4 regions of the Solidesulfovibrio sp. C21 genome follow, and region 3 is predicted to be linked to each of the others. Evidence: riboswitches for the same ligand, from Rfam matches in the RefSeq annotation. Region 3 holds a riboswitch; each other region holds the start of a gene.
What was found. A riboswitch is a leader RNA that binds a small molecule or an ion and turns the genes downstream of it on or off. The one in region 3 is predicted to bind cobalamin.
Positions count from the first base shown of each region.

Region 1 (2,190 bases), on a different contig from region 3:
TCCTTGGTGATATTGTAGGTGGGGATGGGAAAGGTGAAGACCCGTCCCTTGGCGTCGCCGGCGGTCATGACGTCGATGTAGGCCCGGTTGATCATGTCCATTTCGGCCTGGAGCTCGCCGTAGGTGAACTCCAGCTCCTCGCCGCCGATGCGCGGATGCTGGCCGGCCAGGTCGTCCGGGCAGTTCCAGTCGAAGGTCAGGTTGGTGAAGGGGGTCTGGGTGCCCCAGCGCGACGGCACGTTCAGGTTGTAGATCAGCTCCTGGATGGACTGGCGCACCTCGGCGTAATCGAGCCTGTCCTTGCGCACGAACGGGGCCATGTAGGTGTCGAAGGAGGAAAAGGCCTGGGCCCCGGCCCATTCGTTTTGCAGCGTACCGAGAAAATTGACGATCTGGCCGACGGCGCTGGAAAGATGGCGCGGCGGGTCGGCTTCCACCTTGTCCGGCACGCCGTTTAAGCCTTCTTCCAGCAGCGTGCGCAGCGACCAGCCGGCGCAATAGCCGGCCAGCATGTCCAGGTCATGGATGTGGAGGTCGCCTTCGCGGTGAGCGGCGCCCACTTCCGGCGGATAGACGTGGTTGAGCCAATAGTTGGCCACCACCTTGCCAGAGACGTTCAAAATGAGCCCGCCGAGGGAATAGCCCTGGTTGGCGTTGGCGGCCACGCGCCAGTCCTGGCGGTCGAGGTATTCGTTGATGGAGGCGGCCACGTCCACCACGGTCTTTTTGTCGTGGCGCAGCTTAGCCCGTTGTTCGCGGTAGACCGAGTAGGCGCGCATGGTGCGGAAGTGGTTGGCCGAAATCAGGGCCTGCTCCACCACGTCCTGGATGCGTTCGATGTCCGGGATCTGGCCGGTGAAGCGGTGGGACAGCACTTTGACGGCCTGGGCCGTGAGCAGCCGGGCCTCGGCGTCCTCGAACTCGCCCGTGACCGCGCCGGCCCGGCGGATGGCGGAGAAAATCTTCTCGCCGTCAAAAGGAACGACCTTGCCATCGCGCTTTTTGATGCGCATGGGCACGGCCACGGCGACACGTTCCGGCGCAGCGGACGCTACGGATTCCGGCAAGGTGTCGAAAGATAGATCGGAACTGGTCATCGGTTCCAGCATGGCATTCCCTGCGATATCGCGTTCCCACTACGCGATATCGAGACGGAACCGAGGAGAGACGCGCGGCCGCGACGCCACCCCATGCGCCGCGAGGCCGGTCGCCCTCCCTCGAGGCTCCCTGGCGGTTCGTCCGCGAACAGGCTTCGCGGACGGGCGCTGGCAGGTCTTCGGACTTGCGAACGTGACGGCCGGCAGACCGGGTGCCTACTGTCCGCCGCTTCCCAGGCCGGGGAGCCCAGTGCTTGGTGGCGGAGGTCGTTTTCGCTTACCGCTGCGGGGCAGTCCCGGAGTCTCACCGGGTTCTCTTTTGCAGCCCGTCCCGGGGAGGACGGACGCCAGCGCAGCCATGGTATAGGGGGGAGCGGCCGGGAGAGTCAATCGGCCTCAGAGGGGCGGGGGCGGCCGCTATCGGGCTTCGGTCGGCCGCCCCCGGCGCTTCCGGGCGATTTGAAAAAAAAATCCGTCGTCGGCGCGGCGTCACTCAGTGATCGTGGGTGTGGGGCACGTGCTCGTGGTCCGGGTGGACATGGTCGTGAGGGCCGTGCTCGCCGGTATGCTGGTGTTCGTGCGCGCCTTCCCCCGCGCCGTGCTCGTGGGGGTGCTTGTGCTCGTGTTCATGTTCATGGGTATGGACATGGACATGCTTGTGGGTGTGCTTGCCGATGCCGGGATGCTCGTGTTCATGCTCGTGTTCGTGGGTGTGCTCATGAGTATGGTCATGGTGGTGTTCGTGGTCGCCTTGCATGATGGCTGCCTCCTTTTGTTATTCCATGAACCATTTCGCCGTCCCCGCCTAGACGGCATGTTTTTTTCCTCCCTCGCACAAGGCGTTCCCATTCTCCGGGGGCGACGTTCTCCCCGGATAAGAAAACCGGATGCGTACGCTTTTCAAGGAGGCAAATGCCCGGGGAAGCCACGGGCCGCGACCTTTCCGCCCCTGCGTATGCACCGTCCCGCCGGCGCGGGCCGGATCACCCCTCCCGGCCGTCCCAGCGGTGGAAGAGGTCGTGGGGGATGGCGAACTGGTCCAGGATCTTGCCCACGGTCTGGTCCACGATGTCCATGATGGTGCGGGGGCCGT
Region 1 covers NZ_JBLODY010000075.1:14,876-17,065, reverse strand. Annotated here, with positions in the region: gene ACMZ6R_RS17025 (ribonucleoside triphosphate reductase) at 1-1,109, opposite strand, end outside; cobalamin riboswitch at 1,250-1,464, opposite strand; gene ACMZ6R_RS17020 (hypothetical protein) at 1,591-1,854, opposite strand; gene ACMZ6R_RS17015 (UbiX family flavin prenyltransferase) at 2,081-2,190, opposite strand, start outside.
Region 1: it holds a riboswitch for cobalamin, as region 3 does, so the genes downstream of both, ACMZ6R_RS17025 (ribonucleoside triphosphate reductase) here and metE (5-methyltetrahydropteroyltriglutamate--homocysteine S-methyltransferase) in region 3, are expected to answer to the same signal.

Region 2 (2,190 bases), on a different contig from region 3:
CGAGGCCTGTCTCGTGGTTTTGGAGACGCTACTCTCCCACCTCGACTTAGCGTCCCTGTGCCTTGGCCTGCCCACCCTGGCCAATGGGTTTATCGACATCGATATGAAGACCATCGTTCGCGACTCCGGGTTGGAGCAGCGCCGTTGCGAACGCGCCATCAGGCAGATCAGAGAGGCCAGCCGGCTTCATGGCGGTGACTCAGCCGAGGGGCCTGAGCGACGAAGGCCGGTACTTCGGCTGCCGGGCCATCCGCGTTATCACTACAGCCTTTTTTGAATGGCTGGGATTGGGACCGATGCTGCGGCGGGAACGGGCTTATATTTCGAGCCGGTGTTCGACTATGAGCAGGTGCTGGTCGTCGGGCCGAACCACCCCTTGCGCGCAGCGAGCCATATTGAGCCGGAACAGCTTGCAGTGGAAATCTTGATCACCTACCCGGTCCACATTGATCGGCTCGATATTTATTCCCGATTCCTCACGCCTGCCGGCATCATCCCCAAACAGCACAAGCGGATTGAAACCACTGAGATCATGCTCCAAATGGTGGCCAGCGGCCGGGGCGTGGCCGCCTTGCCGCGTTGGCTGGTCGAAGAGAATGCCGGCAAATTTGCCGTGTTCCCGGTGCGCTTGGGAGCGCAAGGCATAGACAAGAAAATATTCCTCGGTATTCGCGAGGCAGACGTCGACATCGATTACCTGAGGGCCTTTGTGGATTTGGCGCGTGCGTATCGTGATCGATAGACCCTCGGTAGTGTGTTCCTGATTGGCTACGAAGGTTACACGCTCCTATACTCTTGGCAGCGCTGGTGCCCGTCCCCTCGGGAGAGGGCGCAAGAGGGAATCCGGCTTGACAATATCTGTATGAGCCGGGCAACTACTCTGCATTATTGAACTCGCAGGTCCGCATCCGCGATGCGGCTAAATGGGAAGTCCGGTGAAAAACCGGCGCTGGCCCGCAACCGTGAAAGGGGACGAAAACCGCACTCAGCCACTGTCCGCGCAAAAGGCGCGGATGGGAAGGCGCGGTGAGTAGGACGATCCTTGAGCCGGGAGACCAGCCTGCGAGAAGTCATGGCGGGCTTCGAGGCAGAGCCGACCCATGGGCAACATCTCATCTGATTGGTGGGATGTCGTGTCTGTGTTTCCTCGAGCCCTCCTCTTCTTTCACGAAGCAGGAGGTTTTTTTATGCGTTGCGCACTGGCTGCGCTGGCTGTTGTCATGGTCTTGCCCTGTCTGGCCCTGGCGGCTGAGAACCAGGAAGAAACGTTCGACCTTCCCGAAATGCTCGTCACGGCCACGGCTACCCCGGCTCCGGCCAGCGAGGTCCCCGTCCATGTCGAGATGCTCAGCCGGGATACAATCAACCAGCTTGGCGTGGACACCTTGGGCGAACTGATCGCCCAGAAATCGCCGGGCACAACCATTCAGTACCCAGGCGCTTACACGAGTTTTCGCCTGCGAGGGTTCGACACCTATGTTTCGCCAGGGGCGAACATGGATGCCAAGACCCTGGTGCTGGTGGACGGCAACCCCTTCGGCTCGGGCAATCTTGCGCTGATTCCCCTGGATAACGTGGAACGCGTGGAGATCATGCGCGGTCCCGGATCGGTCCTGTACGGGGCTTCGGCCATGGGCGGCGTCATCAACATCATCACCAAGCGGGGCAACGGCCCCCCCTCCGGTTCCGCCGAAGCGGAATACGGCAACTTCAATCGGTTTCAGCCCAGAGCTTCTTTGCAGGGCGGAAGCCCGGACGGCAGACTGGGCTTTTCCCTGGCCGGCCGGGTGACCACCGTGGAACAGTACGACGCCGGCGGCGGCTGGCAGTACCGCAATACCGATTACCATGACGGTGCCGCGTCGGGAACCGCGACCCTGACCCCGGTGGAAAATCACACCTTCCACATCTTCGGGAATTATTTCAACGCCTGGGACGTGGGCGATCCCGGCCCCACCTATGCGCCCACCCCCACGGCCAGAATCCAGGACGCCATGAAGAACTTCGCCGCCATCTACAACGGAGCCACCCCGTTGCATGATGTGGAGTGGCGAGTGGCAACCTGGGTCAACCAGCACGACTACGCTGATACCGATACGCCCTATTACCAAAAAAGCGCCTTCGTAACGAATCAAGCGGGTGTGGATGGACGCGTCACCGTCCCCACCTTTTCAGTGGGGCGTTTCACCC
Region 2 covers NZ_JBLODY010000008.1:84,175-86,364, reverse strand. Annotated here, with positions in the region: gene ACMZ6R_RS04720 (hypothetical protein) at 1-277, shown strand, start outside; gene ACMZ6R_RS04715 (LysR substrate-binding domain-containing protein) at 278-742, shown strand; cobalamin riboswitch at 882-1,079, shown strand; gene ACMZ6R_RS04710 (TonB-dependent receptor plug domain-containing protein) at 1,188-2,190, shown strand, end outside.
Region 2: it holds a riboswitch for cobalamin, as region 3 does, so the genes downstream of both, ACMZ6R_RS04710 (TonB-dependent receptor plug domain-containing protein) here and metE (5-methyltetrahydropteroyltriglutamate--homocysteine S-methyltransferase) in region 3, are expected to answer to the same signal.

Region 3 (2,190 bases):
TGCGGGCCAGGGCGGCGGCCGCGTCCACGCGCCAGATGTTGCGCCCGTCCACGAGCCCCAGCGACAAGGCGGTTTCCGGGGACAGCGCCTTGGCCACCAAGGCGATCTGTGTGGGGTCGCGCACGCAGTCGATATGGAGCGCGCCAAGGGGCAGCCCCTCCACCCAGGACAGGTTGTGGGCGATGCCGCCGAAATAGGTGGCGAGCATCACCTTCGCCGGACCGGCGGCCTTGGCGAGATCACGGTAGGCCTCACGGAACGGGCCGGCCAGGGCTTCGGGCAGGTCCTGGGCCAGGATGGGCTCGTCGAGTTCGATCCAGGGGCACAGCGCGCCCAGACGGCCGAGGATGTCCCGGTAGGCCTCGAGCAGGTCCGGGAGCAGCGAAAAGCGGTCGAAGTCGGGAGAAACGCTCTTGCCGAGCGTAAGGAAGGTGAACGGCCCGGGCAGCACGGCCTTGGCCGTGAATCCGGCTGTGGCGGCCTGGCGCGCCTCGTCGAAGATCTTCGACCCCACCACGGCAAGGCGCTGTCCCGGCGTGAACTCCGGCACGATGTAGTGGTAGTTGGTGTCGAACCACTTGGTCATCTCCATGGCCGCCACGTCGCGCGTTTTGTCCTGGACGCCCCGGGCCATGGCGAAAAAGGTGTCGAGGGGCGCCTCCCCGCCGGCATGGCCGAAGCGCTCCGGCACCGCACCAAGCAGGCAGGCCATGTCGAGCATGTGGTCGTAGAGGGAGAAGTCGCCGACCGGCACCAAATCGAGGCCGGCCTCGCCCGCAAGCTTCCAGTGCGAGAGCCGCAAGGCGGCGGCCTGCGCCTCAAGGGCGGCGGCGTCGATCCTGCCGGCCCAGTATGCTTCGAGGGCGGCCTTGAGTTCCCGGTTGCGCCCCATGCGGGGAAATCCCAGCGAATGCGTCACCATGCAACGTGCTCCTTGTTGGCCCGCGTGGTTCGCGGGCGGTTGACGTCGGCCGGCAGGGCCCCAAACGGCACGCAACAAAAAAAACCCGCCCCCGGCGGATGCGGGGAACGGGGCACGGGTGACGGTCCGGAAACGCGGGCGCGTCCGGCATATACGGTCACTCCGGCCCATGTCGCGAGGCCTGGATACCGACCGATTCGAGGCGTCTTCTGGCTTACGGGGCGGTCCCGGAGGGGACCGTCAGCATCTGGCGGCATCCTTCCCAGGCCGGCTTACGCCCGACCTAGTGGATAACCGCCGCCAAACCCCGATCACAGCAGCGCGTCTGCGACGGATTCGCACCGTCTTCCGTTTCTCGAAAGGTCCTTTACCACAAATCGACCCGTCACTGGCCCAATTCCAGCCCCTTGTCAACGTGGTGGGGGAGGGAGAAGGCGGAGGAGAGTGAAAGAGGATGCGAGAGGGGGACCCTTTTTGAAAAAAGGGTCCCCCTCTCGCGCTCTCCCCTCCCCAAAACGTTTCACGGTGTGGGGAGCGTCACAGAGGGCAAGGGAATGCATCTCTTTTATCGTGGCGTTGATTGCGCCAGGGCGTCCCGCAGGAAGCGCCGCAGCACATTTTCCGCCTGGTTGTAGGAAACCTTGATTTCCGGATGGAACTGCGTTCCGTGCAGGCGTCCGTCCTGGCTGCGCACGGCCTGAATATACGTGGACTTGGCCACGACGGTAAATCCCTGCGGCGGGTCGTACACGGCCCAGCCATGCACTTCCGGCGCGGTGAAGGGCTGGGGCAGGCCCCTAAAAAGCGGATCGTCGACGAGCGTGCGAATCTCCGCGTACCGGGCCGGCTTTTCCATGGCGGAGATATCGGAGCGGCCCATGGAGCGCACGCGCGTGTAGCCGGAGGCGAAGGAAAGCATCTGGTGTCCGGCGCAGATGCCGAGGATGGGGACCGGCGCGGCGCGAATGATCTCGAATTCGCCGTTGTATTCGAACATGGGCAGGTCGTTGTAATCGGCATTGTTGCCGCTGAGCAGGATGGCCACGGGCTTTTTCGCAAGCGCCTCGTACATGGCCATGCTCGCCTCGTAATACGGCACGGTCACGGTCGAGAGCTCCGGGACCATCTCATGGACGCGCGCGGCCAGCTCCGTAAACGCCGCGCCGTTGTGCTGGTTGCCGATGACAAGGACATACGGCCCGGCCGGCGGGCTCGGCACCGGGGGAAGACCCGGGGAATACAGCAGCAGTTCGTTTATGCCCGGGGCA
Region 3 covers NZ_JBLODY010000070.1:1,548-3,737, forward strand. Annotated here, with positions in the region: gene metE (5-methyltetrahydropteroyltriglutamate--homocysteine S-methyltransferase) at 1-922, opposite strand, end outside; cobalamin riboswitch at 1,106-1,312, opposite strand; gene ACMZ6R_RS16520 (glutamine amidotransferase-related protein) at 1,488-2,190, opposite strand, start outside.

Region 4 (2,190 bases), on a different contig from region 3:
CCGAAGGCCGCACCGCCCGAGACGCCGAGGGTGAAGGGATCAGCCAGGGGATTTCGCAACACCCCCTGGAACACCCCGCCGGCCATGGCCAGGGCCGCGCCCACGCCGTAGGCCAGCACCCCCCGCCACAGGCGCAGGTCGAGCACCACGGCCGTCAGCGCCGGATCGGCCGGGGCGGCCACGGGCAGGCCCATGGCCCGGCCGAGGACGGCGGCCACCTGGCCCGGACCGGCCGGATAGGCCCCGGCCAGGCAGGCCGTCGCCAGGGCGGCCAGCCCGGCCAGGGCCGGGAGCAGGGCGCGCACTCCCGCGCCTTGTAAGCGGTTTCGGGGCATTATTTTCCGGGCAGGGCGTCCACGGTCTTTTTCAGGTGGTCCATCCAGATGGCGGCCACGGCGTCACGGTCGCCGTTGCCCTGCATCTGGGGCGTTGCGGCGATGCCGGCGGCGGCGAGCTGCGAGGCCAGGGAATCCTTTTCCTTGCCGGCCATGTCGTTATGGGCATGGTCCCCGGCCACGGCGAACATGGGCATGAGCCAGGCCTTTTTGATGCCGCGCTTTTTGAGCTCCGCGATAAGATTCTCGAAGCTCGGCGTACCCTCGACCGTGGTCACGAAGGCGTTGGGGTCGAGCTGCCACAGGGTGTATTGCAGGGCCGGGTAGGCCATGTTGGCCGGGTGGTCGGTGCCGTGGCCGACGAAGACGAGCGCCTCGCCGGGCTTGCGGTCCTTGGGAGCCGAAGCGAGCAGCGCCTTGGCCACGCGCGGGAAATCCTCCTTGGCGAAAAGCAGCGGGGCGCTGACGGACACGTGGGTCAGCCCCTTGGGCAGGCCGGAGAAGGCCTCGGCCAGACGCACGAGGTCGTCGTACTCGTGGCCGGGAATGGTTTGCAGGGAGAAAAGGGCCACGTCGGTGACACCCTTGTCGGGCAGCACGGCCAGGGCTTCGGCCGGCGCAGGCGGCACGGCCTTGCCTTCCCTGGCCAGTTTGTGGCGGATCATGGAGGCAGTGTAGCAAAGCGAAACGGGCACGCCGGGATAGGCGGCCTTGACGCGGTCGACCATTTTCTGGATGGCCGGCGCGGCTTCGGGAACGCTGGTGCCGAAGGCGGCCACGACAATGGCCCTTTTGGGTTCCTTCTTGGCCTCATGACCGGCCAGGGCCGGCGCGGCCATGGCCAGACACAACCATAATGCGAAAAGCGCTCGCGGAAAACGGAGCATGGGAAAACCTCCATGGGCATGGAGGGCTCTTGATAAAAAAGGGTAACGGGTAGTCCCCGCGCTACGGGTTGACGCCCCGGTCCTTACGCCCGGCCGGCAAAAGCCCTCGTTGCCGGCGGGTTGGCCTGTGATCGACCGGGCAGGTCTTCCGGCTTGTCCCATCGGCTCCGGCCTTCCCGGGAATGTTTTCCCAGTGGCGCGCGAGGAAGCCGACTGTGGGGGACTTACGGCGGCGGGACCGCTCCCGAATCAAACGGGATTCCCTATTGAGCCCATGCGGGCGCCCGGATCGTTTCCGCGCAGTACCGGGGGCGGGTGCGGCTGTCAAGGATAGGCGGGGGTTTGGGTGGGCTTGATGACGCCCCGGTCGACCAGGGGCTTGTAGTCGGCCCGCTTGGTGAGCAGCGTGGGGACATGGAGGCTTTCCAGGAGCTGGAGCATGATCTGGATGGTGGTCGGGTTGGCCTTTTCCTCCATGACCACGATGGCCACGTCCTTGCCTACGGCGATTTTTTCGGCCACTTCCCAGGCCCCGGTGACGGGTCTGCCGCCGTCGAGACTGTAGGTGTTGTCCTTGACGGTGATGACGCCGGCCATGGCTGTGGCGGCGTACAGGGCAAGCGCTGTGAGCAGGGCCAGAAGGGCCGGAACCGGGCGAGGCCGGCAGGGGTATCTGGACATCGCGTCCCTTTGGGGCTAAAGATTTATTTCACGAAATACATCCGTTTGGGGGAGGTTCACCGTGACATTCGATTTCTCCGGTCTCATCGTGCTGTTCGGCTTTATTTCCGTGTTCATCGCCCTTCGGGTCATCAAGGCGCAGCAGGAAGCCAAACCCGAGGACCAGGACTGGTAGTACCGGCTCCTGGTGAGTCAGATTTTTTCACGGCGGGCGGCTCCGGCTTCCCGCCGTTTTGGCATTTTTCCAGACGCCTTCCCGCCGGTCCGGGCCCACCCGCTCTCTTCCC
Region 4 covers NZ_JBLODY010000010.1:61,980-64,169, reverse strand. Annotated here, with positions in the region: gene ACMZ6R_RS05455 (FecCD family ABC transporter permease) at 1-335, opposite strand, end outside; gene ACMZ6R_RS05450 (sirohydrochlorin cobaltochelatase) at 335-1,222, opposite strand; cobalamin riboswitch at 1,343-1,525, opposite strand; gene ACMZ6R_RS05445 (hypothetical protein) at 1,547-1,903, opposite strand.
Region 4: it holds a riboswitch for cobalamin, as region 3 does, so the genes downstream of both, ACMZ6R_RS05450 (sirohydrochlorin cobaltochelatase) here and metE (5-methyltetrahydropteroyltriglutamate--homocysteine S-methyltransferase) in region 3, are expected to answer to the same signal.